One region of the Pseudoflavonifractor sp. An187 genome, then DNA from elsewhere that is predicted to be linked to it. Evidence: riboswitches for the same ligand, from Rfam matches in the RefSeq annotation. Region 1 holds a riboswitch; each other region holds the start of a gene.

Region 1 (9,775 bases):
GCCTGCGCCCCATTGTGGCCCACCTGGAGGAACACCAGGCGCAGCTGGAAGAGCTGGCCGCCCCCTATCTCCAACAGTGCGCCCCCCTGTCCCAGCTGGAGTTTTTCACCCAGCTGTCCCACCTGCGCCCCGCCCCGGAAACCACCTACACCCTTCACCCCTTCCTCTTCGGGGCGGACACCAACCTGACCTTTGACGAGGCCCCCGGCCAGGTGCGCATCTACGGCGGCGTGCTGCGGCGGGAGCTCATGGAGCTGGTCAGCGGCCGTACCTCCGCCCAGGACCAGGTGTGCGAGACCTATCGCCTGTTGGGGGACTCCACCCGGTTTGACATTCTGTGCTATCTGCGGGGACGCACCGCCTATGTGCAGGAGCTGTCCACCCGCTTCTCTCTCAGCCGCAACACCATCCACCACCATATGAATAAGCTCTCTGACTGCGGCCTGGTGCAGTGCACCATCCACGGGAACCGCACCTTTTACACCCTGGACGAAGAACAGGTCCAGCGGTTTTTGGAGCGGCAGGCGGCGCTGTTCGGCAAAAAATGACGCAAAAATGGCGGCCATCCCCGTGGGGGGATGGCCGCCAAACGAATTTTATATCTCAGAACAGGCCGGAGATGACGCCGTTTTCGTCCACGTCGATCTTCTCGGCGGCGGGCACCTTGGGCAGGCCGGGCATGGTCATGATGTCGCCGGTCTGCACCACCACGAAGCCAGCGCCGGCGGACACCTTCACCTTGGACACGGTGATGGTGAAGCCCTCGGGCCGTCCCAGCTGGGTGGCGTCGTCGGACAGGGAGTACTGGGTCTTGGCCATGCACACAGGCAGCTTGTCAAAGCCCATGGCCTCCAGACGGGCCAGCTCCTTGGCAGCGGCAGCGGTGTAGTGCACGCCAGCGCCGCCGTACACCTTCTCCACGATGGTCTGAATCTTGTCCTTCAAGGGCAGGTCCAGGTCATAGGCGTAGTGGAAGTCCTGGGGCTGGTCGCACAGGCGCAGCACTTCCTCGGCCAGCTCCAGGCCGCCCTCGCCGCCCTTGCCCCACACCTCGGACAGGGCCACATTGACCCCCAGCTCCTGGCAGCGGGTGCGGATGAGGTTCAGCTCGGCCTCGGTGTCATTGGCGAAGCGGTTGATGGCCACCACGGCGGGCAGGCCGAACACACGGGTGATGTTCTCCACGTGCTTGAGCAAATTGGGCAGGCCACGCTCCAGAGCCTCCAGGTTTTCCGCCCCCAGCTCAGTCTTGGGCACGCCGCCGTTGTACTTCAGAGCCTTGACCGTGGCCACGATGACCACGGCATCGGGGGTGAGCCCGGCGGCCCGGCACTTGATGTCCAGGAACTTCTCAGCGCCCAGATCGGCGCCGAAGCCCGCCTCGGTGACCACGTAGTCGGCCAGCTTCAAAGCGGTGTCGGTGGCGGAGACGGAGTTGCAGCCGTGGGCGATGTTGGCGAAGGGACCGCCGTGGACCAGAGCGGGGGTGTGCTCCAAGGTCTGCACCAGGTTAGGCTTGATGGCGTCCTTCAAGAGGGCAGCCATAGCGCCCTGGGCCTTCAAATCGGCGGCGGTAACGGGCTTGTCATCGTAGGTGTAGCCCACGATCATGCGGCCCAGCCGCTCCTTCAAATCAGACAGGCCGGTGGCCAGGCACAGCACAGCCATAATCTCGCTGGCCACAGTGATATCGAAGCCGTCCTCCCGGGGCACGCCCTGCATCCGGCCACCCAGGCCGTCCACAATGTTGCGCAGCTGGCGGTCGTTCATGTCCACGCAGCGGCGCCAGGTGATCTTCTTCACGTCAATGCCCAGAGCGTTGCCCTGCTGGATGTGGTTGTCCAGCATGGCGGCCAGCAGGTTGTTGGCGGCACCGATGGCGTGGAAGTCGCCGGTGAAGTGGAGGTTGATGTCCTCCATGGGCACCACCTGGGCGTAGCCGCCGCCGGCAGCGCCGCCCTTCACGCCGAACACGGGGCCCAGAGAGGGCTCCCGGAGGCAGAGCATCACATTTTTATCCATGCGGCGCAGGGCATCGGCTAACCCTACCGAGGTGGTGGTCTTGCCCTCTCCGGCAGGGGTGGGGTTGATGGCGGTGACCAGAATCAGCTTGCCCTTCCGGGGCACATTGCGCAACGGGGTGATGTCGATCTTGGCCTTCACCTTGCCGTAATACTCCAGCAGGTTCTCGTCAATCCCGGCCATGGACGCCACCCGTCCGATGGGCAGCATCTGGGCCTCCTGGGCAATTTGAATGTCTGTTTTCATCTTCCATGCTCCTTCCTGCGCCTCAAAAACAAAAAAGGGCGCACTGATTTCGAGTGCGCCCAGACGGTCGGCAATACGGCGCACATGGGCGTCGGCTGTACTCCACGTGGTCACTCCACTTCCGTCAGTCATACAGCAGATTTATCTTACCATGCCCGCCCACACCCGTCAAGGCCTTTCCCCGCTTTGCCCTCCCTTCCCACAGGCTTTACTCAGAGATTACAGGAAGTTATCCACAGCTTCCACAAAGTTTTCAACAGCCTCAACCCGTTGCCGTGCAATGGATTCCAGGTTTTTTCCAAAATTACGCAGGGCCGGAACTGGTAGTTTTCTATCTAGCTAAAGAGTTTATATGTCCCATTGTTCGGGCTCTCTGTTGTCATATTCACTGTGAATATCATTCATATGTTTAATCCAATTGTCGCTTCAATCTTTTGTATTCTTTCGATGACATCATTCTTTACATCCACATACTGCGCCAGATTAATTCCCTTTGAAATTTCCGTTTGATATGTTTCAGGCAATCCCGCTACACGTAGAATTTCTTTTTTACTAAGTCTGTTTTTCTCAATTACATTGGCATAATAAATGGCAAAAGTGTGAATATTCGCTACCTGATGCCCCCGTGCTGCACTATCATACAGTTCTCGCAAAATCTTACCTAGTCTATTTTCTGTCATATCACTAACCTCCACATCAACTTTTTCTTCTTTAGATATTGCGGATTTCCTCCCTTCTAAATTTGAACTCCTACAAATCTTTTCATAAACTTCTATCGTCATTAATACTAAATCCCCTTCTCCCTCCTTTGTGATGAAAATTGGTTCTTGCACCTTGTGTGCCAATTTTGAAAATGCCTCATAGTCTTTACTCAACGTATCCGAGGACTTAATCAGCATGTGCATTCCTCCTTATTTTTGCTGTACCCACACTGTACCATGCTCTCAACAGTTTTGCAATAGCTAAATCAGCTAATCTAGCTAATTTGTTTTAGAATGTATTTTTCGTGTGGTGCCCCCCTTGTATGGGACCCCATCTCACTTCTTCCCAGTCTTTTTCGCCTGCAACGCAGGCAAAAAAAGACTGGCCTCCCCGAAGGGAAGCCAGTCTTAAAAAATGCAACTTAGGCCTTCTCAGCCTTGAACTTGGCAATGGCCTCAGCCAGCATGGGGCCGACCTTGAACAGGTCGCCGGTAATGCCGTAGGTAGCCACGTCAAAGATGGGGGCGTTGGCATTCTTGTTCACGGCGATGATGCACTCAGCGTCCTGCATGCCGGACACGTGCTGAATGGCGCCGGAAATGCCCAGGGCCACATAGATCTTGGGGTGAACGGTCTTACCGGTCTGACCAACCTGGTGGTCCACACCGATGTAGCCGTCGTCCACCACGGCACGGGAAGCGCCAACCACGCCGCCCAGAACGTTGGCCAGCTCCTCAGCGATCTCCAGACCACGCTTGGGGTCGGCGCTGATACCACGGCCCACGGAGACAACCACGTCGGCGCCAATCAGGTCAACGGCCTTCTTGGCGGACTTGACGATCTCCACCAGGTCCACGTGGATGTCTTCCTTGGTCAGCTGCACGTCCACCTTCTCCAGGACGGTCTTAGCAGCGGTCTCCTCGTTGTAGGCCTGGGTCTGCATGACGCCGGGACGCACGGTGGACATCTGAGGACGATAGTCGGGGCACACGATGGTGGCCATCAGGTGGCCGCCAAAGGCGGGACGGGTCATCTTCAGGTTGGTGTTGGCCTCGAACTTGGTGTTGTCCACGTCGATGGTGGATGTGGTCTTCAGGAAGGCCTTGTACTTCTCCACATCCACGTCCAGGTGGGTGCAGTCAGCGGTCAGACCGGTCTTCAGACGGGCAGCCACACGGGGGCCCAGGTCACGGCCGATGTTGGTAGCGCCGATGAGGAAGATCTCGGGCTTCTTGTCCTCCACCAGGTCGCAGATGACCTTGGTGTAGGCATCGGTGGTGTAGTCCTTCAGCAGGGGGTGATCGCAGATGTACACACGGTCAGCGCCGTAGCCGCCCAGAGCCTTGGCGTAGGTCTCGTTGACCTCGTGGCCCAGCAGCACGCCGCACAGCTCCACGCCCAGATCGTTGGCCAGCTTGCGGCCCTCGCTGAGCAGCTGGTAGCCGGTGCTCAGGATGACGCCGTCGCGCTGCTCGCAGAATACCCACACGCCCTTGAAGGCGGCGGTGTCTTTACTATTGAAAGCCATAATTCAGTGCTCCTTCCCTTAAATGATGTGCTTCTCGCCCAGAATGGACACCAGCTGCTCGCAGGTGGCCTTGTCGGCACCTTCCAGCATGGTGCCAGCGCCCTTGACGGGGGGAGAGAAGGACTTGTACACCTGAGTGGGAGAGCCCTTCAGGCCGACAGTCTCCAGCTCCACCATGGGATCGTCCACCAGAGCGTTGAAGTCCAGCACGGTGTAGGGCTTGGAATAGCAATCCATGATGCCAGCCACACGCATGTAACGGGGAGTGTTCAGCTCCTTGATGCAGGTCAGCAGGCAGGGGGTCTGCACCTTGATGGTCATGTAGCCATCCTCCAGCTCGCGGCGCACGGTGAGCTGGCCGTCGGTGTAGTCGATGCCGGTGACATAGGTGACCTGGGGCAGGCCCAGCTTCTCAGCGATCTGGGGACCGACCTGAGCGGTGTCACCGTCGATGGCCTGACGGCCACAGAACACGATGTCGTCCTTCTCCACGCCGATCTTGCGGATGGCAGCGGTCAGAGTGGTGGAGGTGGCGAAGGTATCAGCGCCGCCGAACTCACGGGCGGACACCAGCACGGCCTCGTCAGCGCCCATAGCCAGGCACTCACGCAGCATGGACTCCGTGGGAGGGGGACCCATGGAGATGACAACCACCTTGGTGTCGGGGTTCTTATCCTTGATCTGGAGGGCGGCCTCCAGAGCGTTCATATCATCGGGGTTGGAGATGGTGGCCATAGCGGCACGGTCCATGGTGCCGTCAGCCTTCACAGCAACCTTGCCGGAGGTGTCGGGCACCTGCTTGACACAGACAATGATTTTCATAATGCGCTCTTCCTCCTCAATTACTTAATGCCCAGGTTGGCAGCGATAACCATACGCTGAACCTCGGAAGTACCCTCGTAGATCTCGGTGATCTTGGCGTCACGCATCATGCGCTCCACGGGGTAATCACGGGTGTAGCCGTAGCCACCGAACAGCTGAACGGCACGACGGGTCACGTCGCTGGCAGCCTCAGCAGCGAAGAGCTTGGCCATGGCGGCGTCCATGGTGTACTTCTCACCAGCCTGCTTCTTGGCAGCGGCGGAGTAGACCAGGAACTGAGCGGCCTGCATCTTGGTGTGCATCTCAGCCAGCTGGAACTGGGTGTTCTGGAACTGGGAAATGCGGCGACCGAACTGCACGCGCTCCTTGGTGTAGTTGATGGCCTCTTCCACGGCACCCTCGCCCAGACCCAGAGCCTGAGCAGCGATGCCGATACGGCCGCCGTCCAGGGTCTTCATGGCGATGGCGAAGCCCTTGCCCTGCTTGCCCAGCAGACGGTCCTTGGGAATGACGCAATCCTCGAAAATCAGCTCGCAGGTGGAGGAGCCGCGGATACCCATCTTCTTCTCGTGCTTACCAACCTTGAAGCCGGGATCGGTGCGCTCCACGATGAAAGCGGAGATCTCCTTGCTCTTGCGGCCGCGCTTGTCCAGCACGGTGCCGGTGACGGCGAAGATGACGAACACGTTGGCGAAGCCAGCGTTGGTGATGAAGATCTTGGAGCCGTTGATGATCCAGTTCTCACCGGACTCATCCAGCACGGCGGTGGTCTGCTGACCCTGAGCGTCGGTACCAGCGCCGGGCTCGGTCAGACCGAAGGCGCCCAGCCACTCGCCGGAGCACAGCTTGGGCAGATACTTCATCTTCTGCTCCTCGGTGCCGTTCTCGTAGATGGGAGCGCAGCACAGGCTGGTGTGAGCGGACACGATAACACCGGTGGTGCCGCAGACCTTGGACAGCTCCTCCACGGCCATGGCGTAGCTCACCACGTCGGCGCCAGCGCCGCCGTACTTCTTGGGGAAGTAGATGCCCATCATGCCCAGCTCAGCCATCTTCTTGACGGTGTTCTCGGGGAACATCTCCTCCTCGTCCACCATGGCAGCCAGAGGCTTGACCTCGTTCTCCGCAAACTCACGGAACAGCTTGCGCATCATTTCTTGTTCTTTGGACAGTTTGAAATCCATGGAATGTTTCCTCCTTATCAGTATGAGACCGGGGGGTGGCATTGCCGCCCCCCGGATGGGAGCAAATTATTTCTTGGTGTAGTCAAAGAAGCCCTTGCCGGTCTTGCGGCCCAGGTGGCCAGCGCGCACCATCTTGCGCATCAGCAGGGAGGCGCGGTACTTGGGATCGTGGGTCTCATTGTACAGAGTGTCCATGATGGCCAGGCACACATCCAGACCAACCAGATCGCCCAGAGCCAGGGGGCCCATGGGGTGGTTGGCGCCCAGCTTCATGGCGGTGTCAATGCCCTCAGCAGTGGCAACGCCGGTGTACAGCAGGTCGCAGGCCTCGTTGATCATGGGGATCAGGATCTTGTTGACCACGAAACCGGGGGCCTCGTTGACCTCCACGGGCTCCTTGCCAATCTCCACGGACAGGTCATAGATGGCCTTGTAGGTCTCGTCGGAGGTGTTGGCGCCGCGGATAACCTCCACCAGCTTCATGACGGTGGCGGGGTTGAAGAAGTGCATGCCGATGAAGCGGTCGGGACGCTTGGTAGCGGCAGCGATGGCGGTGATGGAGATGGAAGAGGTGTTGGAAGCCAGGATGGTCTCGGGCTTGCAGATGGCGTCCAGCTCAGCGAAGATGGACTTCTTGATCTCCAGGTTCTCAATGGCGGCCTCAACCACCAGGTCAGCATCAGCAGCAGCGTTCAGGTCGGTGGTGAAGGACATCTTGTCCAGGATGGCCTGCTTGCCAGCCTCGTCCATCTTGCCCTTGGCCACCAGCTTGTCCAGACCCTTGTTCAGACGGGCCTCGGAAGCCTGGATGATCTCGTCCTTAATGTCACGGACCACCACGTCAAAGCCCTTGCGAGCGAAGACCTGGGCGATGTCCAGACCCATGGTGCCGCCACCGATGACTACAACTTTCTTCATGATAAGTTCCTCCTCACTGGAATGACCAGTTTTAATATATGATAAGGGAAATAGCTTACTTGTTCTGGAAGTGCTTCTCAGCTATGTCTCGAAAACGCAAGCGTTTTCTCGAGGAGATTGCAGCCCGCTGCATCGCACTCGCCTTGCTCGCACGTTTGCGGGCTGAGAAGTGTATTTTCTGATGCACATGTCCTCAGAAAATACGGATTTCATTTTCTTTCGCCGTCTGCGGACGGCGAAACTCTGCCGAGGGCTTACCTTCCAAGAGGTGCTTACTTGTTCTGGAAGTTCTTCTCGGCACGCTTGGCCAAGAAAGCTCCCATACCCTCGTTCTTGTCCTGAGTGCCGCAGGTCACGCCGAAGGCCTCAGCCTCGAAGGCGGAGCCGGTGGCAATGTCGGTCTGCATGCCCATACGGATGCAGCGCTTGGACTCGGACACGGCGATGGGGGCATTGGCGCAGATGGCGTTGGCCAGCTCCAGGGCCTTGTCCATCAGCTCCTCGGGAGCGTACACCTGGGAGACCAGGCCGATCTCCTTGGCCTCGGCAGCGCCGATGACCTTGGCGGTGAGGATCAGCTCCATAGCCTTGGAGATGCCCACGATGCGGGGCAGACGCTGGGTGCCGCCGAAGCCGGGGGTGATGCCCAGGCCCACCTCGGGCTGGCCGAACTTGGCCTTCTCAGAGGCAATGCGGATGTCACAGGCCATGGCCAGCTCGCAACCGCCGCCCAGAGCAAAGCCGTTGATGGCAGCGATGACGGGCTTGGACAGGTTCTCCAGACGCAGGAAGATGGAGCCGCCGTGGACACCGAACTTCTTGCCGTCGATGGCGGAGAAGTTCACCATCTCGCCGATATCAGCACCAGCCACGAAGGAACGGCCAGCGCCAGTGAGCACCACAACACGGACCTCGTCGTCGGCCTCCACCTGGGAGATGGCGGCGTCCAGGTCGCACAGGACCTGAGAGTTCAGGGCGTTGAGGGCCTCGGGACGGTCGATGGTCAGAACGGCCACATTGCCCTGCTTTTCAAACTTCACAAATGACATGTGGATTGCCTCCTTGCAATCAAATTTTACATCCAGACTACCTTTTCTTCATCGAATTTCCATCAAACTGCGGTGGAACGTTATATTTTTAACACGACTTTACAAAAGGCGAGCGGCAGACTTGTCGTTATTTTTTTAACAAATTTGCCGCAAAAAAATCCGGAATGTCGCTTCCTGCCATCCAGTATACTGCTTTCCAGGCCCATTTGCAAGGAATTTTCTTATAATTACCTGTACATTCCAAGCGGTATTTTTTCCTATGTTTTTGTGCATAGTGCCCATTTTCAGGGCAAAAAATCGACAGCCTAGGGTCCTAGGCTGCCGATAAAATGGAAAAGTACGCTTCTCCACCTAGATTTACTCTTTTCCTGCTCCCACAAAGAACGCCCGGGTCTGGTCTGCATTGCGGAAAATCTCCTGCTGGAGCTGCTCCAGGGAGTCGAACTTCCGCTCGCCCCGCAGGTGGGTGTGCAGCTCCACCTCCATGGTCTGGCCGTACAGGTCGCCCTCAAAGTCCAGAATCCAGGGCTCCACGGTGACCTGGTTGGAGTCGTCCACCGTGGGGCGCACCCCCACATTGGTCACCGCCAGGTGGGTCCCCCCTGCCACATGCACCCGGGTGGCGTACACCCCGAAGGCGGGCACCAGCACATTGAGGGGCAGTACCAGGTTGGCGGTGGGAATGCCCAGGGTACGGCCCAGCTGCTTGCCGTGGACCACGGTGCCGCTGATGAGGTGGGGGTGGCCCAAAAATTCACAGGCCCGGTCCATATCCCCCTGGGAGATAAGTCCACGGATGTAGGTGGAGGAGACGGTGATGCCGTCAATCTGCACCGGGGGGATGATGGTACAGCCAATGCCCATCTCCCCGCAGATCTCCCGCAGCCGATCCACGTTGCCCTCTCCCTTGTAGCCGAAGTGGTAGTCGTGGCCCGCCACCACGTGGACGGCCCCCATCTGCTCGGACAGGATGTGGGTGGCAAATTCCCGCCAGGGCATCTCCATCATGGCCCGGTCAAAGGGGAGCACCAGCACCTCGTCGGTGCCGTAGTACCGCTTCATAATGACGGCCCGCTCCTGGTGGGTGTTGATGAGGGGGGTGGGCTCACCCCGGATGAGGTCCCGGGGGTGGTGGTCGAAGGTGACGGCGGCGGCAAGGACTCCCCGCTCATCTGCCAGCTCCCGGGCCGTGCGCAGCAGCGCCCCGTGGCCCCGATGTACCCCGTCAAAAAAGCCCAGGGCTATGACTCGTTGTTTCTCTGCCATGATGGTTCTCTCTCCGTTCAAGTGGGTTGAAAAAAGCT
Region 2 (9,775 bases), on a different contig from region 1:
ACCGGCCTCCTCCAGCCCGGAGATGGGATAGCCCTTTTTGTAGTCCAGGGGATAGCCACCGGAGGCCAGCACCAGCACGCACCCGGCCTCCTTCTTCCACTGGATATCCAGCTGGTCCAGGGTGCCGTCCACACAGGCCTGGAGCACGTCCATCAAATCGGTGTCCAGCAGGGAGAGCACCACCTGGCACTCGGGGTCGCCAAAGCGGGCGTTGTACTCCACCACCCGGGGACCCTTGGGGGTGAGCATGAGGCCGAAGTAGATGACCCCGTGGAAGGGACGACCCTCCGCCTGAAGGGCGTCAATGGTGGGCTGGAAGATCTCCTCCATGCACTGCTTGGCGATCTCAGAGGTGTACTGGGGCGGGGGAGAGATGGCGCCCATGCCGCCGGTGTTGGGGCCCTGGTTGCCGTCAAAGGCTCGCTTGTGGTCCTGGCTGGCAGGCATGGGGACCACGTGCTTGCCGTCGGCAAAGGCCAGCACGGTGACCTCGGGACCCACCATGCACTCCTCGATGACCACCGTGGAGCCGGACTCGCCAAACTTCTTGTCTGCCATCATCTCGGTGGCGGCCTGTTTGGCTTCCTCTACGGTGGAGGCTACCACCACGCCCTTGCCCAGGGCCAGGCCGTCGGCCTTCACCACGATGGGAGCGCCCTGCTCCTCGATGTAGGCCAGGGCCTTGTCCAGCTCGGTGAAGGTGGCATAGGCAGCGGTGGGGATGTGGTACTTGGCCATCAGCTCCTTGGAGAAGGCCTTGCTGGCCTCAATGATGGCGGCGTTGGCCCGGGGGCCGAAGGCGGGAATGCCCGCCTCCTCCAGAGCGTCCACCATGCCCATGGCCAGGGGATCGTCCGGGGCCACCATGACGAAATCCATGTGGTGTTCCTTGGCCCAAGCCACCATGCCGGGCACGTCGGTGGCCTTGACATCCACGCAGGTGGCCACCTGGGCGATGCCGCCGTTGCCGGGGGCGCAGAACAGCTCGGTGACCTTGGGGGACTGGGCCAGCTTCCAGCAGATGGCGTGTTCACGGCCGCCGCTGCCCACTACGAGTACTCTCATGGGTTGACCCTCCTCTTAGTGGTGGAACAGGCGCATGCCGGTGAAGGCCATGACAATTCCATACTTGTTGCAAGTTTCAATGACGTTGTCGTCCCGGATGGAGCCGCCGGGCTGGGCGATGTACTCCACGCCGGACTTGCGGGCCCGCTCCACGTTGTCGCCGAAGGGGAAGAAGGCGTCGGAGCCCACGGACACGCCGTGCATCTGGGCAATCCAGGCCTTTTTCTCCTCGCGGGTCAGGGGCTCGGGCTTGACCTTGAAGGTCTCCTGCCACACGCCCTCGGCCAGCACATCCTCGTACTCGTCGGAGATGTACACGTCGATGGCGTTGTCCCGGTTGGGACGGCGGATGTTGTCCACGAACTGGAGGCCCAGGACCTTGGGGTGCTGACGCAGCATCCAGTTGTCTGCCTTGGAGCCAGCCAGACGAGTGCAGTGGATGCGGCTCTGCTGACCAGCGCCCACACCGATGGTCTGGCCGTTCTTGACGTAGCACACGGAGTTGGACTGGGTGTACTTCAGAGTCAGCAGGGCCAGGAGCAGGTCGTGGCGGGCGGCCTCAGGCAGCTCCTTGTTCTCGGTGACGATGTTGTCCAGCAGGCTCTCGTTGATCTCGAAGTTGTTGTAGCCCTGCTGGAAGGTGATGCCATAGATGTGGCGAGTCTCAATGGGGGCGGGCTCGTAGTTGGGGTCAATCTGCACCACATTATAGTTGCCCTTCTTCTTGGTCTTGAGAATGGCCAGGGCCTCGTCGGTGTAGCCGGGGGCGATGATGCCGTCGGAGACCTCCATGGCCAGGAACCGGGCGGTGGCCTCGTCGCACACGTCGGACAGGGCGGCCCAGTCGCCGTAGGAGCACAGACGGTCGGCGCCGCGGGCCTTGATGTAGGCGCAGGCGATGGGGGAGGTGTCAAAACCGTCGGCGAAGTAGATCTGCTTCTCCACATCAGTGAGGGGGGTGCCCAGAGCGGCACCGGCGGGGGAGACGTGCTTGAAGGAGGCGGCGGCGGGCAGGCCGGTGGCCTTCTTCAGGGCCTTCACCAACTGCCAGGAGTTGAGAGCGTCCATGAAGTTGATGTAGCCGGGCTTGCCGTTGAGGACGGTGATGGGCAGCTCACCCTCGTCCATGTAGATGCGGGCGGGCTTTTGGTTGGGGTTACAGCCGTATTTCAGTTCCAGTTCAGTCATGGATTAAACCTCCCAGTGTTTGTTGATGATGGAAGTCTCACAGTCTCCGGTCTCCAGGTCGATGTAGCGGACGAAGAGGGAGACCTTGTTCTCGTCGTTGAGGGACAGCCACAGGTCCCCGGCCAGGGTCTCGGCGTCCGGGGCGGTGATGGCCACCAGACGAGGCTCACCCTCGAAGGAGGGCAGGGGGTCCAGGTTCTCCTGATAGGTGTGGATGAAGTGTCCGGTGCCGGGCAGGGGAGCGTCGTACTCGTAGAAGTAGCGCAGGTTGCAATCGGGGTTGCCGTAGGCGGACTTGAGAATGGACAGCTTGTAGCTTCCGTCCTTGAGGAGCAGACCGGAGATGCGAGGGGTGTAGTTGGGGGGATCGGGCTCGAAGCAGCGGGAGCGCAGGGACTCGGCAAAGGTCTTGCCAGCCAGCAGGCCCTGCTGGATGGTGTCGGTCTGGTCGCCGTTGGTGACAATGGTGTCCTCGCCCACCTGGCGCACGGGGTGATAGATGATCAGGGAGGGGTCAGTCATCTTGCTCTCGTCATAGGCCCGGGTGCGGATGCCGTCGTCCGTCTCCTCGAAGATGCGGTTGCGGCTGTTTTCGCTGCGGCCCATGATGAAGTAGGCGATCACCGCATGCTTGTTGTCAGCGGTGCGGCCCAGCACGATGCCCCGGCCGGGGTAGGGGTTGCGGGACAGCTCCTGGCACAGATCCAAAGTTGTCATAGTGGTACCTCCTCAAAGTGTTGGTCAAAGAAAAAGGGCGCACCTATCCACAAAATAGGTGCGCCCAGACGGTCGGCATTTCTACGGCTATACTCCCTGTGGTCAACCCACTTCCGTCAGTCATATAGCCTGTTAACTATATCATGCCCTGAGCGCCTTTGTCAAGCTTGCGGGGGCAGAATGTGGACCACTCGGCCCTCTACATGGAGCCGATTTTGGCAGAATAGGGAGACGGCCTGGGGCAGGATGTGCCACTCGGCCTGCTCCATGATGCGACGCTGCAAGGTCTCGGGGGTGTCCCCCTCCTCCACAGCCACAGCCTTTTGCAGCACGATGGGGCCGCCGTCACACTCCTCGGAGACAAAGTGGACGGTGGCGCCGGACACCTTCACTCCGTACTCCAGGGCCTTCTCGTGGACGTGGAGGCCGTAGCAGCCCTCTCCGCAGAAGGAGGGGATGAGGGCGGGGTGGACGTTCAAGATGGCGTTGGGGTAGGCCTGCACCATCTCTTCGGTGAGAATGATCATGAAGCCTGCCAGCACCACCAGGTCAATGTCCAGCTCACGGAGCTTGGCCACCAGCGCCTGGGTCATGGCCTGGTTGGAGGGATACTCCTTGCGGGGGATGACATAGTGGGGAATCCCCGCCTTCTCCGCCCGTTCCAGGGCGTACGCCCCGGCCTTGGAGGAGATGACGGCGGCAATGGTGCCGCCGCCCAGCTCACCCCGGGCCTGGGCGTCAATGAGGGCTTGCAGGTTGGTGCCGCCGCCGGACACCAAAACGGCAATACGCTTTCCCATGGATTACACCAGTTCCACGCCAGCCTCGCCAGCCACCACGCTGCCGATCTGGTAGGCGGTCTCGCCAGCTGCGGCCAGGGCGTCCAGAGCGGCCTGAGCCTGAGAAGCGGGGACGGCCAGAATCATGCCGATGCCCATGTTGAAGGTGTTGTACATATCCCGAGCGGGGATGTTGCCCGCCTTCTGGATGAGGGAGAAGATGGGCAGGGTGGGGAAGGAGTCCAGCTTGATCTGGGCGGTGAGGCCGTCCACCATCATGCGGGGCACATTCTCATAGAAGCCGCCGCCGGTGATGTGGCTGACAGCGTGGACATCCACGCCAGCGCCCAGCACGGCCTTCACGGCCTTGACATAGATGCGGGTGGGCTCCAGCAGGGCCTCGCCCAGGCTCTTGCCGCCCAGCTCGTTCATGGGAGTCTTCAGGTCAGCGTGCTCCACGTCGAAGACCTTACGCACCAGAGAGAAGCCGTTGGAGTGCACGCCGGAGGAGGCCAGACCGATGAGCACGTCGCCCTCGGCCAGGGACTTGCCGTCGATGATCTTCTCCTCATCCACCATGCCAACGGAGAAACCAGCCAGGTCGTACTCGTCCACGGGGTAGAAGCCGGGCATCTCGGCGGTCTCGCCGCCTACCAGGGCGCAGCCAGCCTGACGGCAGCCCTCGGTGATGCCGGTGACGATGTCAGCGATGCGGGCGGGGTCATTCTTACCGCAGGCGATGTAGTCCAGGAAGAACAGGGGCATGGCGCCGCCGCAGATGATGTCGTTGACGCACATGGCCACGCAGTCGATGCCCACGGTGTCGTGCTTGTCCATGAGGAACGCCAGCTTCAGCTTGGTGCCCACGCCGTCGGTGCCGGACACCAGCACGGGCTTCTTCATGCCACTTATGTCGGGGGCAAACATGCCGCCAAAGCCACCCAGGGTACCCATGACCCCGGGAATGTAGGTGGATTCCACCATGGGCTTGATGCGGCGCACCGCCTCATATCCGGCGGTGACGTCCACGCCGGCAGCGGCGTAGGAGGCAGAGTGAGAGTCAGAATGATTCATGAAAATTACTCCTTTCCGTTCCAGCAGTAGGTGCACACCTTATCCCGGTCCAGGCCGATGGACTCCAGCAGGCCGTCCAGGGACTGATAGCCCAGGGAGTCAAAGCCCATCTTCTCGCAGATGGACTTGAGCATGCACTGGCCACGCTCGGTGTTGGCGTCGGCGTACTCCTCCAGATGCTTCTGACCCTCGTCGCCCTCCAGCTCCTGGATGGTGCGACGGGCCAGCAGGTCCATGTCGGAGTTGCCCCGGGAGAAGTTCAGATACTTGCAGCTGTACATGATGGGGGGGCAGGCGGAGCGCATGTGCACTTCCTTAGCCCCGGACTCGTAGAGGAAGTCCACGGTCTCCCGCAGCTGGGTGCCACGGACGATGGAGTCGTCCACGAAGAGAAGCTTCTTGTCCTGAATGAGCTCGGGCACAGGAATCTGCTTCATCTTGGCCACCTGGTTGCGCACCTCCTGGTTGGCGGGCATGAAAGAGCGGGGCCAGGTGGGGGTGTATTTCACGAAGGGGCGGGCAAACTGCTTGCCGCTTTTATTGGCATAGCCGATGGCGTGGGGTACACCGGAGTCAGGCACACCGGCCACGAAGTCCACGTCGGGCTGTACGCCTCGGGCCTCTTCGTCCCGGGCCATGATCTCGCCGTTGCGGTAGCGCATGACCTCCACGTTGACCCCCTCGTAGTTGGAGTTGGGGTAGCCGTAGTAGGTCCACAGGAAGGCGCAGATTTTCATCTCGTCGCCAGCGGGGACCAGAGTCTCAAAGCCGTCGGCAGTGACCCGGACAATCTCCCGGGGGCCCAGCTCGTAGGCATCCTCGTAGCCCAGCTTGTGGTAGGCGAAGGACTCAAAGGACACGCAGTGGCCCTCGGGGCCCTTGCCGATGAGGACGGGCAGACGGCCCAGGCGGTCCCGGGCAGCGATGATTTCACCGTGCTCGGTGAGAATGAGCAGGGTCATGGACCCTTCAATGAGCTCCTGGGCGTTGCGGATACCGTCAATGAGGTTGGTTTTCTGGTTGATGAGGGCGGCGGTGAGCTCGGTGGAGTTGACCTTACCGGAGCTCATGGCCATGAACTGGTGGCCGGGCTCGGAAAAATGCTCTGCCACCAGCTGGTCGGTGTTGGTGATGACGCCCACGGTGGTGATGGCGTACAGACCCAGGTGGGAGCGAACCAGCAGGGGCTGGGGGTCGGTGTCGCTGATGCAGCCGATGCCGCTGCAGCCGTGGAAGTCGTGGAGATCCTTCTCGAACTTGGTGCGGAAGGGGGTGTTTTCAATGGAGTGGATCTGACGCTGGAAGCCGTCGGCGGCGTCATGAATGATCATGCCGCCCCGACGAGTGCCCAGGTGAGAGTGGTAGTCCACGCCGAAAAAGATATCAAGAGTTACGTCCCGCTTGGAGACGGCGCCAAAAAAGCCTCCCATGCTGTTCCTCCTAGTAAATTACTTGCCCATGAGGCGGCGGCTCATCTCCTGATAAGCGCCCTCCACGTTGCCCAGGTCGCGACGGAAACGGTCCTTATCCAGCTTCTCGCCGGTCTTGGAGTCCCAGAAGCGGCAGGTGTCGGGGCTGATCTCGTCGGCCAGGACGATGGTGCCGTCGGAGGTCTTGCCGAACTCCAGCTTGAAGTCCACCAGGGTCACGCCGCACTCGGCCAGAGTCTTCTTCAAGAACTCATTGACGGCGAAGGCGTAGGTCTTGATCTGCTCGATCTCCTCCCAGGTGGCCAGCTTCAGAGCCACAGCGTGGTAGTCGTTGATGAGGGGGTCGTGGAGGTCGTCGTTCTTGTAGGAGAACTCGATGGTGGGCTGGTCGAACACAATGCCCTCTTCCACGCCGTAGCGCTTGGCGAAGGAACCGGCGGAGATGTTGCGGATGATGACCTCCAGGGGGACGATGGAAACCTTCTTCACGGCGGTCTCACGCTCATTGAGCTCTTCCACCAGGTGGGTGGGGACGCCGGCCTTCTCCAGCTGGGACATGAGGAAGTTGCTCATCTGGTTGTTGATGGCGCCCTTGCCCAGGATGGTGCCCTTCTTGGCGCCGTCAAAGGCGGTAGCGTCGTCCTTGTAGGAGACGATCACGATGTCGGGGTTCTCGGTGGCGAACACCTTCTTGGCCTTTCCTTCATACAGCTGTTCCAGTTTGTTCATGATAAATCGTCCTTTCTCTATCTCAAAGTGAATGAAATTACAGTTCAGCCAGTTCCTGCTGGAGCTTGTCTTCCTTGGCGGCGATCTGAGCGGCCATGATGTCCCGGTCAGCGTCCAGACGGGAGGCCAGCTCGTCGTCGGTGACAGCCAGAATCTGGGCGGCCAGCACAGCGGCGTTCTTGGCGCCGTTGAGGGCCACGGTGGCGACGGGGATGCCGCTGGGCATCTGGACGGTGGCCAGCAGAGCGTCCAGACCGTCCACAGCGCCGCCCTTGAGGGGGATGCCGATGACGGGGAGGGTGGAATTTCCGGCGAAAGCGCCGGCCAGGTGAGCGGCCATTCCGGCAGCGCAGATGATCACGCCAAAGCCGTTTTGACGGGCGGAGCGGGCAAACTCAGCGGCCTGGGCGGGCGTGCGGTGGGCGCTCATGATGTGGGCCTCGTAGGGAATGCCATAGTGGGCAAGCTGTTGACAGGCACCTTTCACCACGGGCCAATCCGAGTCAGAACCCATGATAACTGCAACTTTTTTACTCATTGTTCCATTCTCCTTTACAAAACGCATGCCAAAAATCAAACAGGCCAACCACGCACTTGTAGTCGGCCTGTTTGGATTATGGACGGAATTTGGACGCAGAGATGCCCTGAGACATGCCAGATGCAACAGAAAAATGCTCGGCCTTCACAGGGCAACACCTCTCTACAAAAAGTATCTTTATTCTATACACAAACGAGGGGGCAAATCAAGGTATAAAATTTTTTTCGTTAGCTTACACAATGGATTGCCTGCGGATTCTATAAGGGCTGGTTAGAATAACCCGGCTCGGTCCAGAATTTCCAGGGCGTCTTTGGCACGGCTGGCCCAGGAGGCGTTGCGGGCATAGTTCTGTCTGCGAGGGGCAGCCAGGGAGGACTCCTCCTCCAGCGCCCGGCGGCAGCGGCGCACAAATCCGGCGGAATCGTAGGCGGTGTACACCACGTCGGGGAAGGGCTCCACCTGATCGGGGTCAATCATGGTGACAATGGGCTTTCCCGAGGCCAAGTATTCGTACATGCGAGGGGGGATGATATCGCTGCCTTTGGTGTCGGTATGGAAGAGGTCAAAGAGCACGTCGCAGGCGAACAGGTAGTCGGGCAGCTCCACCGGATTGACAGGCCCGGCCAGGACAATGTTGGGATAGCGGCGCAGGCGGCTGCGTACCGTGGGGGTGACCCGGCCCATGAGCAGGAAGGTCCACTCCGGGTGGGTGTGAGCGGCCCGGAGCATGGGCTCCAGCTCAATCCGGCCGTTGATGTCTCCCACCCGGCCCAGAATCGGGGAGGGCAGCTGGGAGAGACAGAGAGGCACCGTGAGTCCGGGGCGGGTGAACATGCGGTCATTGACCCCGTTGGGCAGCAGGTGCACGCTGTCGTTGCAGGGGGAGAGGCGCTGGACCAATCCGGGCGAGGCGGCAAACACCACGTCGGCATGGCAGGTCAAATCGCTCTCTTCGTCCAGATAGTTCTCGTCCCACTCCCGGTAGCAGTCGTACACGAGGCCGCTGTATGCCAGTTGGTCCAGATGAACGGTCTGTTCTGGACTGGTGCACCACAGCACCGGCTCCCGAAAATGGTGGTGAATCAGGACCTTTTCCATAAAGTTGGCGCAGCGCTGCTCATCTCGCCGCTGCATGGAAGGGTGATTCCATCGGGCGAACATGGGAGCGGGAAGGGTATACACGGTAATATGGGGGCGCATCTTGCGGCCCTGCTTGGGAGTAGGCATCCCACGGGGGACGGGAGGCTCAAAAAAGAGAATTTGGATGTCGTTCATCCGAGCCAGCAGCTGCTGGGTGCGGTTGGGGCGAGCCTGCCATGGGGTGTGGGACAGGCAGAGAATTTGCTTCATGACACTCACCTCAAAAGATCACATGGAAATCTTCTTGCAAGTCTGGACAAAATACAGTAGAATAGACCATATTTTGTCTCACAGGAACAATTATACAATATGCTTGACCCCTGGGTCAAGGGAAGGAGTACCACTGTGCTGGAGTTGATACAACAATTGGACGAGGGGGCCCTGTGGTGGATTGCCCAACACCTGCGCATGGCCTGGTTGGACCCCCTGGTGATGTTCTACACCAATCTGGGCAATGGCGGCCTGTGCTTTATCGCCGTGGCCCTGCTGCTGTTGGCCTTTCGACAGACCAGAAAGGCAGGAGCTACCGCATTGACCGCCTTGGCGTTTGGTGCGGTGGTGACCAACCTGACCATCAAGCCGCTGATCACCCGGCCACGGCCCTGGGTGGTCATGGAGGACTTTGTGTGTCTGGTCACCAGTTCTGACCCCAATTCCTTTCCGTCTGGACACACCACGGCGGCCTTTGCCTTTGGCGTGGCGCTGTTTCTCACGATGAAGCCAAAATGGGCAAAGGCCGCAGCCCTGGTGGCTGCGGCCCTGATGGGGTTGTCTCGTCTGTATGTGGGGGTGCATTTTCCCACCGATGTGTTGACGGGAGCGGTGATTGGAACTTGCTGCGGTATCCTGGCCAGCTGGGTGGTCCGGCGGGTCAGTGAGCGGTGTTCTCGTCGGTGAGATAGGAGATCACCCACTGGGCCAGCAACAGACCTGCGCTGGCGGGCACCCACATGGAGCTGGCAGGAATGGAACGGCGGCCAGGCGGAGGCGTCTCCGTCCCGTCGTGGGCACGAGAGGGAAGCTCGGGGGAGAACACCACAGGGTGGTGGAGAATCCCCCGGGCTTTCAATTCTTTTCGCACCACCCGAGCCAGGGGACAGCCCTCAGTCTTGGAC
Region 3 (9,775 bases), on a different contig from region 1:
TCGTCCCGGCCATGCATGGGGTTGGCGCCGGGGGCGAAGGGCTCGCCGGCCTTGCGGCCGTCGGGGGTGGAGCCGGTCTTCTTGCCGTACATCACGTTGCTGGTGATGGTGAGGGCGGAGAGGGTGTGGATGGCGCCCCGGTACAGGGGGTGCTTCTTGAGCTCGGCGGAGAAGTAGGCGGCGATCTCCACGGCGATGTCGTCCACCCGGTCGTCGTCGTTGCCGTACTTGGGGAAGTCGCCCTCCACCTCAAAGTCCACGGCGATGCCGTCCTCGTTGCGGATGGGACGCACCTTGGCAAACTTGATGGCGGACAGAGAGTCGGCGGCAATGGACAGACCCGCCACGCCGAAGGCGGCCAGGCGCTCCACCAGGGTGTCGTGGAGGGCCATCTGGCTGGCCTCGTAGGCGTACTTGTCGTGCATGTAGTGGATGATGTTGATGGTGTCCACATACAGCTCAGCCACGTAGGACAGTACCTTTTTATAATTGGTGAGCACCTTGGAGTAGTCCAGCACCTCGTCCTCGTCCCGGATGATGCCGGGCACCACGTGGAGGCCCTTCTTCTCGTCCACACCGCCGTTGATGGCGTACAGCAGGCTCTTGGCCAGGTTGGCCCGGGCGCCGAAGAACTGCATCTGCTTGCCCACGGCCATGGCGGACACACAGCAGGAGATGCAGTAGTCGTCCCCGTACAGGGGGCGCATCACGTCGTCGTTCTCGTACTGGATGGAGTCGGTGGCGATGCTCATCTTGGCGCAGTAGTCCTTCCAGGCCTGGGGCAGGTTCTGGCTCCACAGCACGGTGAGGTTGGGCTCGGGAGCGGTGCCCAGGTTGGTGAGGGTGTGGAGGTAGCGGAAGCTGTTCTTGGTCACCAGGGTGCGGCCGTCAATGCCCATGCCGCCCAGGGACTCGGTGATCCAGGTGGGATCGCCGCCAAACAGCTCGTTGTACTCGGGGGTACGCAAGTGACGCACCAGGCGCAGCTTGATGATGAACTGGTCAATGAGCTCCTGGGCCCCCTGCTCGTCCAGCAGACCACGGTCCAGGTCCCGCTGGATGTAGATGTCCAGGAAGGTGGCGGTGCGGCCCAGAGAGGTGGCGGCACCGTTGTTCTCCTTCACGCCCGCCAGATAGGCCAGGTACAGGTTCTGCACGGCCTCATGGGCGTTCTCAGCGGGGCGGGTGACGTCGCAGCCGTAGCGGCTGGCCATGTGGGTGAACTCCTTGAGAGCCCGAATCTGGGTGCTCACTTCCTCCCGCAGGCGGATGCGCTCCTCGGTCATGGGGCCATCCAGCATGTCCAGGTCCTTCTGCTTCTCCTCAATGAGGAAGTCGGTGCCGTACAGGGGCACCCGGCGGTAGTCGCCCACCAGACGGCCACGGCCGTAGGCGTCAGGCAGACCGGTGAGCAGGCCAGCGGTACGGGCCAGACGGGTGCGCTTGGGGTAGGCGTCAAACACGCCCTCGTTGTGGGTCTTGCGGTAGAGGCTGAAGTGGCGCTCAATCTCGGGGTCCAGCTCGTAGCCGTACTCGTGGAGGGCGGACTCGGCCATACGCATACCGCCGTACAGGTTCACGATACGCTTGAGGGGGGCGTCGGTCTGGAGGCCCACAATGACCTCGTTTTCCTGGTCAATGTAGCCGGGCTCGAAGTTGTCGATGCCGGATACCACGTGGGTCTCCACGTCGATGATGCCCTTTTTCAGCTCCTCCACAATGAGGGCGTGGGCCTTCTCCCACACCTTGGCGGTACGGGGGGAGATGGGGGCCAGGAAGCTGTCATCTCCGGTATAGGGGGTGTAGTTCTTCTGAATGAAGTTGCGCACATTCACCAGGTGGCGCCATTCGCCGGTGCGAAAGCCCTCCCAGGCGGTGCAGTTGACATCAATGCTCATGGGAATGTACCTCCTTATCAAATATGGGGAAACGCTCGGTCAAACTTCTCCTGCCACCCGGCCAGAGCGTCCTTGGCCAGGGGCTCCACCCCCTCCAGGGGGTAAGGATATCCCAGGGTGTGGTACTTGTGTACCCCCAGGGTGTGATAGGGCAACAGTTCTACCCGGCGCACATGGCGCAAGGTGGAGACAAAGTCCAAAAGCCCTTGCAAATGCTCATCGCCGTCGGTGAGCCCGGGCACCACCACGTGTCGAATCCACAGGGGCACCTCTTGGGCCTGTAATTGGCTGAGAAACGCTCTCCATTCCCCGGTGTCCCGGCCTGTGACCGCCTGGAACCCCTGGGGGGTGTAGTGCTTGATGTCCAGAAGCACCAGGTCGGTGTGGGACAAAATCCGCTGATAGTCCCCCAGCCCGCACCCGGCGGTGTCCAGACAGGTGTGAATGCCTTCCTTTTGGCATAGCTCCAGGGCCTGGGCCAAAAACTCCGGCTGCAACAGCGGCTCACCGCCGGAAAAGGTGACCCCGCCGGTGGCGCCGTAGTAGGATTTGAACCGGCGCAGCTTGGCCACCAGTTCCTCCGGCGTCATCTCCTTGGCGGCAACGGCGCCACACTCCCAGGTGTCCGGGTTGTGGCAGTACTGGCACCGCAGCCCACACCCCTGGAGAAACACCACGGTGCGAATGCCGGGGCCGTCCACCAGCCCCATGCTCTCCACAGAGTGAATGCGTCCTTTCATTGTGAACTCCCTTCTTTTTCCATTTGTTGGATAAAGAAAAAGACCGACCCACTGGGACCTTTTTCTTGCCCAGACGGTCGGCCGGCTTTCACGATCATACGCCACGTGGTTGATTCCACTTAATACCGCCAGGTGTATGATCACCGTGAGTACAGGCTACTATATCTTGTGTCGTTTGTCAAGCTTCATTTTTATTTCCCATTATTTTTCAATTTCTGGACACTTTTTAAGAACTCCGCAAGGAGTTGTATCGAAGTTGTAAATTCTGCACGCCGACCCCCTGGAGCCGTTGCCATTTCCCCTGTGGCATACTATAATGTGCCATAACAACGACAAGGAGATATGCCACATGGCAAAACGGTACAAGAAAAAAACTGCCCGCTCCGGTCTGGAGACCGTGGTCAATCTGCTGGCCCTGCTGTTGTTTGCCGTTCTCGGCATCGGCTTTGTGGCCGCTCTCTTCTTCACCCACATGCTCACCCCCCTGCTGTTGGCCCTGATTGCGGCGGCGGTGGTGGTGGCCGTAGTGGTGGTGTTTGCTCTGCGGTTCAGCCGCGGCCCCGCCAAGCGCACGGCGGGTTCCGTGCTGTCCGTGGTGTTCTGTCTGGTGTTCGCCGTGGGCATTGTCTATGCCCGGGTGGGCCTGGACACTCTGGACCGGGTCACCAACCCGGAGGCCCAGACCCTGGCCATGTCCGTGTATGTGCGGGGAGATGATACCCGCAGCATGGACGAGCTGCTCCAGCACCCATTTGGCATGCTCAGCGCCGACCAGACGGACACCCAGGCGGCGGTGAAACAGCTGGACGCCAAGTACAGCGTCACCCTCACCCCCCAGGGCTATCCCGAGGCAACCAAACTGGTGGACGCCCTCAACAACAAGGAAATCGACGCCATTTTGGTCAACCAGAGCCACATGACCGTGCTGGACGACCTGGAGGAGTACAAGGACGTGATGCAGAGTCTGCGCATGGTGGACACCATTCAGGTGCCCCTCCAGGCCAGCGCCGCTCCCCAGCCCACCACCGCTCCCGCCATCCCCCTGGACCAGCCCTTTACGGTATATATCAGCGGCAGCGACTCCCGAAGCAGCGATATCTCCACCTCGGGCAACAGCGATGTGAACATCATCGCCACCATCAACCCCAAAACCCACCAGGTGCTGCTGGTGTCCACTCCCCGGGACTACTTCATTCCCCTGTCCTTCTCAGGCGGAGTCCCGGACAAGCTCACCCACGCCGGGGGCCGGGGCATTGAGGAGAGTATCAAAACTCTGGAAATGCTCTACGACATAGAGCTGGACTACTATTTCAAAGTAAACTTCGCCGGATTTGAGGGCATCATTGACGCCCTGGGCGGCATTGACGTGTACTCGGACTACGACTTCGAGTCCTATATCTCCGACTACACCTATGAAAAGGGCGTCAACCACATGGACGGCGAGAAGGCCCTGTACTTCGTCCGGGAGCGGTACAACCTCCCCAAGGGCGACTATCAGCGGGGCATCCACCAGATGCGGATGATCGAGGCTGTGGCGGACAAGGTCCTCTCCCCCGCCATTCTCACCCAGTACCTCCCCTTCATGGACGCCGTGGGCAACTGCTTCCGCACCAGCATTCCCTCTGACTTCATCACCGATATGGTGCAAAACCAGCTGCAAACCGGCGGGGACTGGAACATCGTCAGCTACTACGTCTCCGGCTCCTTCAGCAAGGAGTACACCTACAGTTATCCTGACTGGCATCTGGATGTCATTGTCCCTGATATGACCACCGTGGAAACCGCCAAGCAGCTCATGGAGCAGGTGCGCAACGGAGAAATCGTCACCTCCCCCCAGTCATAATCAATCTCACAGACGGCCCGGCGCTTGAAGCGCCGGGCCGTCTGTAATTTCCCACAAAAATCGAAAACAGGTGGAAATTCCCGGATACTTCCATTGCCATTTTCCTTCTTTTGTACTATAATGTCGGAAGTTATCCGCTGCGGCAGGGTCGCCGCACACATCACCCTGACGCCCGCCCCTCTGGAAGCGGTGTCAAAGGAAGGAACATATTATGGGAAAATATCCAAACAAGAAGTCTGGACGCCTTGGTTTTGACTTTTTTCTCAACAAACTCGCCCTGATTGCCTTTACCATATTAGGCGGATATTTTGTCTACACCGCCATCTCCACCCAGATGCTGGACGCTTTGCGCATCGGGCTGCTGTGCGCAGTGGTAGCCGTTCCCGTGATCGTGGTGTGGTGGCTGAGTCTGACCCGTTCCAAGCCGGTGCGGCTGGCCATCGGCTCGGTGCTGGCCATGATCTTCTGCCTGATCTTCGCCGTGGGCATTCGCTACATCAACATCGGCATGGACACCCTGAACAACATCACCGCCGAAGAAGATGAGACCTCTCTGATGACCGTCTATGTCCGCTCCGACGATGACCGGAACATGGAGGACCTGCTGGACGAGACCTTCGGCACCCTGTCCATGACGGAGGCCAACACCAAGGCCGCCATCCAGCAGCTGGACCAGGAATACAAGACCACCCTTTCCACCAAAGCCTACGCCAGCGCCACCGAGCTGGTGGACGCCCTGGCTGAGGGCGAGGTGGATGCCATTCTCACCGACCAGGGCCACATGAGTGTGCTGGAGGACCTGGAGGGCTATGAGGACGCCATGGGCGGGCTGCGGGAAGTCAAGTCCTTCCACGTGGTGGTGGAGACGGAGAACAACAACGACAAGACCTCCATCTCCAAGGCGGACTCTGTGTTCTCCGTGTACATCAGCGGCAGCGACTCCCGGGACAGCAACATCATGGCCACCGGCCGCAGCGACGTGAACATCATCGCCACCGTCAATACCGAGACCCGCCAGGTGCTGCTGCTCAACACCCCCCGCGACTTCTATATTCCCCTGGCCCGCAGCAGCTCCTACGACTACCCCGACAAGCTCACCCACGCCGGACTCTACGGTGTGGACGAGAGCAAGGACACCCTGGCCCAGTACTACGGCATCGACATCGACTACTACTTCCGGGTAAACTTCACCGGATTTGAGACCATCATCGACGCTCTGGGCGGCATTGAGGTGGATTCCGAGCACGACTTCTACTCCACCATCGCTCCCACCACCATCCACTACACCCAGGGCATCAACAAGCTGGACGGCTACGAAGCTCTGTACTACGTCCGCGAGCGCTACGCCTTTGTCAACGGCGACTATCAGCGCGGCATCAACCAGATGCAGGTCATCCAGGCCGTGGCTGGGAAGGCCATGTCCCCCGCCATGCTCACCAACTTCACTTCCCTGATGGATGCAGTGGATGACTGCTTCAAGACCTCCATCCCCACCGACCTCATCACCGCTCTGGTGCGGGATCAGCTGGCCAACGGCGGCGACTGGAACATCGTCACCTACTACGTCTCCGGCACTGGTTCCAGCGAGTACACCTACTCCATCCCCAGCCAGAAGGCCTACGTCACCATCCCCGATGAGTCCACCGTGGAGATGGCCAAGGACCTGATGCAGCAGGTGCGGGACGGCAAGATCATTGAGGACCCCAACGCAGCGACCTCTGACGCCCCTTCCTATTAACAAATACCGATTTAGGCCAGGTGTGCATGCACCTGGCCTTTCTCTTAGGAGGAATTGACATGGCAACTATCATCTATGTGGACACCCTGGACCACCCGGGGCTGGACGCCTTCGCCCGCCTCACCGAGGCCCAGCTGAGAAACCGAAAGGAGCCGGAAAAGGGCATCTTTATCGCCGAGAGCCCCAAGGTCATTGAGCGGGCGTTGAATGGGGGCTATGAGCCCCTCTCCTTTCTCATGGAGGAAAAGCACATCACCGGACAGGCCCAGCCCCTTCTGGAGCGGTGCTCCGGGGTGCCGGTGTACACCGGGCCCTCGGACCTGTTGGCCCAGCTCACCGGATTTCCCCTCACCCGAGGGGTGCTGTGCGCCATGCGCCGCCCCCTCCTCCCCTCGGTGGAGCAGCTGTGCCGCAACGCCCACCGGGTGGCGGTGCTGGAGGGCATTGCAGACCCCACCAACGTGGGGGCCATTTTCCGCTCGGCGGCTGCCATGCACATGGATGCGGTGCTGGTCACCCCCAACTGCTGTGACCCCCTGTACCGCCGCTCGGTGCGGGTGAGCATGGGCACAGTATTTCAGATTCCCTGGACCCGCATCCCCCAGTGGCCGGAGGGCGGACTGGAGCAGCTCCACACCCTGGGCTTTCGCACCGTCGCCCTGGCCCTCACCCCCGACGCCCACTCCATTGAAGACCCCAGTCTGCACCAAGCCGACAAGCTGGCCCTTCTGCTGGGCACGGAGGGGGACGGCCTGGCCCGGACCACCATCGACGGGTGCGATGAGGCCGTGTGCATCCCCATGTCCCACGACGTGGACTCCCTCAACGTGGCCGCCGCCTCTGCGGTCGCTTTCTGGGAACTGCGCTACCGCCAGCCCCCTTTATCCGATATGTAAAATTCCACACAGTTTCAGAGGTTTTTTTGTTACATTCTTGACAACCACGCAGGACGGATTTATAATTTTCATCAAGACCTGATGTGGTGGGCCTGTACGTTTTGCCGAAACTCACAAAGTGCGCCACAGGATTTTCCATATGTTAGAGACATCTGGTTGAAATTCCTGTGGGCAGTTTCTGGGAATTTTCGGAGACGTGCGGGCCTTTTTTGCATCTTACAGCCATCATTCTGCGGCAGCCCAGCTGCCAAGTCCGGGAGGTCATTATGAGTTATACCATTCCCATCGGCCCCTACCATCCCGCTCTGGAGGAGCCCATTCACGCCCGTCTCACCGTGGACGGCGAGCGCATCACCGACGCCGAGGTCTTCGTGGGCTACAACCACCGGGGCATTGAGCGGCTGGCCCAGGAGCGCAACTTTATCCAGACCCTGGTGCTGGTGGAGCGGGTATGCGGCATCTGTTCCCACTCCCACTCCCTGACCTACGCGCTGTGCATTGAGCACATCGCCGGAATGGAAGTGCCCAAGCGGGGCCAATACATCCGGGTCATCATCGAGGAGCTGGAGCGCATCCACTCCCACCTTCTGTGGCTGGGCATCGCCTGCCACATTGTGGGCCACGACTCCCTGTTCATGCAGTGCTGGAACGACCGGGAGGGCACCATGGACGTGCTGGAGGCCCTGACAGGCAACCGGGTCAACTACGGCATGAACATCATCGGCGGCGCCCGCCGGGACTTCACCGACGACCAGCGCCGGGACCTGATGGCCGCCATGGACGACCTGGAACAGCGCATGGGCCCCATCACCCACTGGCTCACCCACGACAAGACCCTGGCCATGCGCACCAAGGGTGTAGGCATCCTCACCCGAGAGGACGCCATCCGTCTGGGCGCGGTGGGCCCCCACGCCCGGGCCTCCGGGGTGGACATGGACGTGCGCCGGGACGCCCCCTACTCCTCTTACGAGGACTTCGACTTCACCGTCCCCGTCCAGGAGTCCGGAGACGTGTACGCCCGGGTGGTCATCCGGGTGCTGGAGATCTACGAGAGCATCAAGATCATCCGCCAGGCGGTGGACAACCTGCCTGAGGGCCCCATTAACCTGGGCAATCGCATCCCCAAGGTGCCCGCCGGCGAGTTCGTCGCCCGCCATGAGGCACCCCGGGGCCATCTGGTATACAAGGTGGTCACCGACGGCGGCCTCAATAACCACCGGGTGAGCCTCCATGTGCCCACCTTCAAAAATGCCCCCACGGTGCCGGTGATGCTGCGGGGGAACACCGTGGCAGACGCAGGCCTCATCGTGGCCTCCATCGACCCCTGCTTCTCCTGCCTGGACCGTTAAACTGCCATGCATGAGCTAGCCATCACCCAGAGCATTCTGGACATTGCCGAACAAGTGGCCCAAGAACACGGGGCCACAAAGGTGAAAACGGTACACATCAAGCTGGGAGAGTATTCCGGCGTGGTTCCCCAGTGTGTCCAGGATTACTTCGACGTCATCAGCCAGGGCACCATCGCCCAGGGGGCAGTGCTGGACATCCAGCGCCTTCCGGTGGTCATCCACTGTCTGGACTGCAATCAGGATAGTCCTATCGACCGCCGCCATGTCCGCTGCCCCCAGTGCGGGTCCACCCACCTAAAGCTGATTCAAGGCCGGGAATTCTATATTGAGAGTTTGGAGGTTGACTGATGGAAATCAAAGTTATGCACCAGGTCATGGCCTGGAACGAGGACGTCAGCGACGCCGTGAAGGCAAAGCTGGCCCAACATCAGGTGTGCCTGGTCAACGTCATGGGCTCCCCCGGTGCGGGCAAGACCAGCACCATTGTAGCCCTGATCAATGCCCTGCGGGAGAAATACCGCATTGGCGTCATCGAAGGGGACATCGCCGGACAAATTGACGCCGACGCCATCCACGCCATGGGCATTCCCGTCACCCAGATTGACACCGACGGGGCCTGCCACATTGAGGCCATGAGCATTGAGAAGATGCTCCCCGAGTTCGACCTGGACAGCTTGGACGTCATCTTCGTGGAGAACATCGGCAACCTGGTGTGCCCCGCCGAGTTCAACATCGGCGAGAGCTTCCGGGTGGCCCTCCTCTCCGTCCCCGAGGGGGACGACAAGGTGGAGAAATACCCCCTGATGTTCGCCACCACCCAGGCGCTGGTGATGAACAAGTACGACTTGAAGGACTATTTCGACTTCGACGACCAGCGGGTGGAACGCTCCGCCCGGGAGCAGAACCCGGAGGTGGCGGTGTTCCGCCTGTCCAACCGGGACGGCTCCGGCCTCAAGGAACTGGTGGACTGGCTGAGCCAGAAAATCGATGCTCAAATCGGGAGGTGTCCGTCATGAAGGGCTTCCGCTTTACCGCCTGGCTGTCCACCGCCATCGTGTGCTTCCTCTTCTGGATGCTCCTCACCTGGTCCTTTGCCCCCCGGGAACTCATCCTGGGCGGCATCGTGTCGGTGATTGTGGCGGCCTTCGCCTGCCGCTTCTTCATCCACTCTTCCGCCTTCTACCTCTACAACCCGGTACGGCTCATTCTGCTGGTGTTCTACTGTGTCATCATCTTCTTCTGGGAGATCATCAAGGCCAACGTGAGCATGGCCAAGCTGGTTTTGAGCCCCAAGCTCAGCTACAAGCCGGG

Evidence for each region. A riboswitch is a leader RNA that binds a small molecule or an ion and turns the genes downstream of it on or off. The one in region 1 is predicted to bind ZMP and ZTP.
Region 2: linked by a shared signal. The riboswitch ahead of B5F22_RS01275 (IMP cyclohydrolase) and the one ahead of B5F22_RS06745 (formate--tetrahydrofolate ligase) in region 1 are both predicted to bind ZMP and ZTP.
Region 3: linked by a shared signal. The riboswitch ahead of pflA (pyruvate formate-lyase-activating protein) and the one ahead of B5F22_RS06745 (formate--tetrahydrofolate ligase) in region 1 are both predicted to bind ZMP and ZTP.

What each region holds. Positions count from the first base shown of each region.
Region 1 covers NZ_NFKG01000012.1:10,705-20,479, forward strand. The annotation lists gene B5F22_RS12750 (metalloregulator ArsR/SmtB family transcription factor) at 1-548, shown strand, start outside; gene B5F22_RS06745 (formate--tetrahydrofolate ligase) at 604-2,268, opposite strand; ZMP/ZTP riboswitch at 2,319-2,410, opposite strand; gene B5F22_RS12590 (hypothetical protein) at 2,670-3,167, opposite strand; gene acrA (acryloyl-CoA reductase electron transfer subunit beta) at 3,392-4,498, opposite strand; gene B5F22_RS06760 (electron transfer flavoprotein subunit beta/FixA family protein) at 4,517-5,320, opposite strand; gene B5F22_RS06765 (acyl-CoA dehydrogenase) at 5,341-6,504, opposite strand; gene B5F22_RS06770 (3-hydroxybutyryl-CoA dehydrogenase) at 6,571-7,422, opposite strand; gene B5F22_RS06775 (enoyl-CoA hydratase-related protein) at 7,695-8,471, opposite strand; gene B5F22_RS06780 (bifunctional riboflavin kinase/FAD synthetase) at 8,829-9,737, opposite strand; gene truB (tRNA pseudouridine(55) synthase TruB) at 9,755-9,775, opposite strand, start outside.
Region 2 covers NZ_NFKG01000001.1:247,962-257,736, reverse strand. The annotation lists gene purD (phosphoribosylamine--glycine ligase) at 1-1,065, opposite strand, end outside; gene B5F22_RS01280 (phosphoribosylaminoimidazolecarboxamide formyltransferase) at 1,081-2,253, opposite strand; gene B5F22_RS01275 (IMP cyclohydrolase) at 2,257-2,970, opposite strand; ZMP/ZTP riboswitch at 3,026-3,104, opposite strand; gene purN (phosphoribosylglycinamide formyltransferase) at 3,132-3,770, opposite strand; gene purM (phosphoribosylformylglycinamidine cyclo-ligase) at 3,774-4,823, opposite strand; gene B5F22_RS01260 (amidophosphoribosyltransferase) at 4,829-6,253, opposite strand; gene purC (phosphoribosylaminoimidazolesuccinocarboxamide synthase) at 6,272-6,982, opposite strand; gene purE (5-(carboxyamino)imidazole ribonucleotide mutase) at 7,020-7,520, opposite strand; gene B5F22_RS01245 (hypothetical protein) at 7,791-8,870, opposite strand; gene B5F22_RS01240 (phosphatase PAP2 family protein) at 9,006-9,557, shown strand; gene B5F22_RS01235 (tRNA threonylcarbamoyladenosine dehydratase) at 9,532-9,775, opposite strand, start outside.
Region 3 covers NZ_NFKG01000004.1:24,352-34,126, forward strand. The annotation lists gene pflB (formate C-acetyltransferase) at 1-1,898, opposite strand, end outside; gene pflA (pyruvate formate-lyase-activating protein) at 1,916-2,638, opposite strand; ZMP/ZTP riboswitch at 2,699-2,784, opposite strand; gene B5F22_RS03580 (LCP family protein) at 2,988-4,481, shown strand; gene B5F22_RS03585 (LCP family protein) at 4,693-6,219, shown strand; gene B5F22_RS03590 (RNA methyltransferase) at 6,279-7,115, shown strand; gene B5F22_RS03595 (nickel-dependent hydrogenase large subunit) at 7,382-8,464, shown strand; gene hypA (hydrogenase maturation nickel metallochaperone HypA) at 8,471-8,812, shown strand; gene hypB (hydrogenase nickel incorporation protein HypB) at 8,812-9,480, shown strand; gene B5F22_RS03610 (Na+/H+ antiporter subunit E) at 9,477-9,775, shown strand, end outside.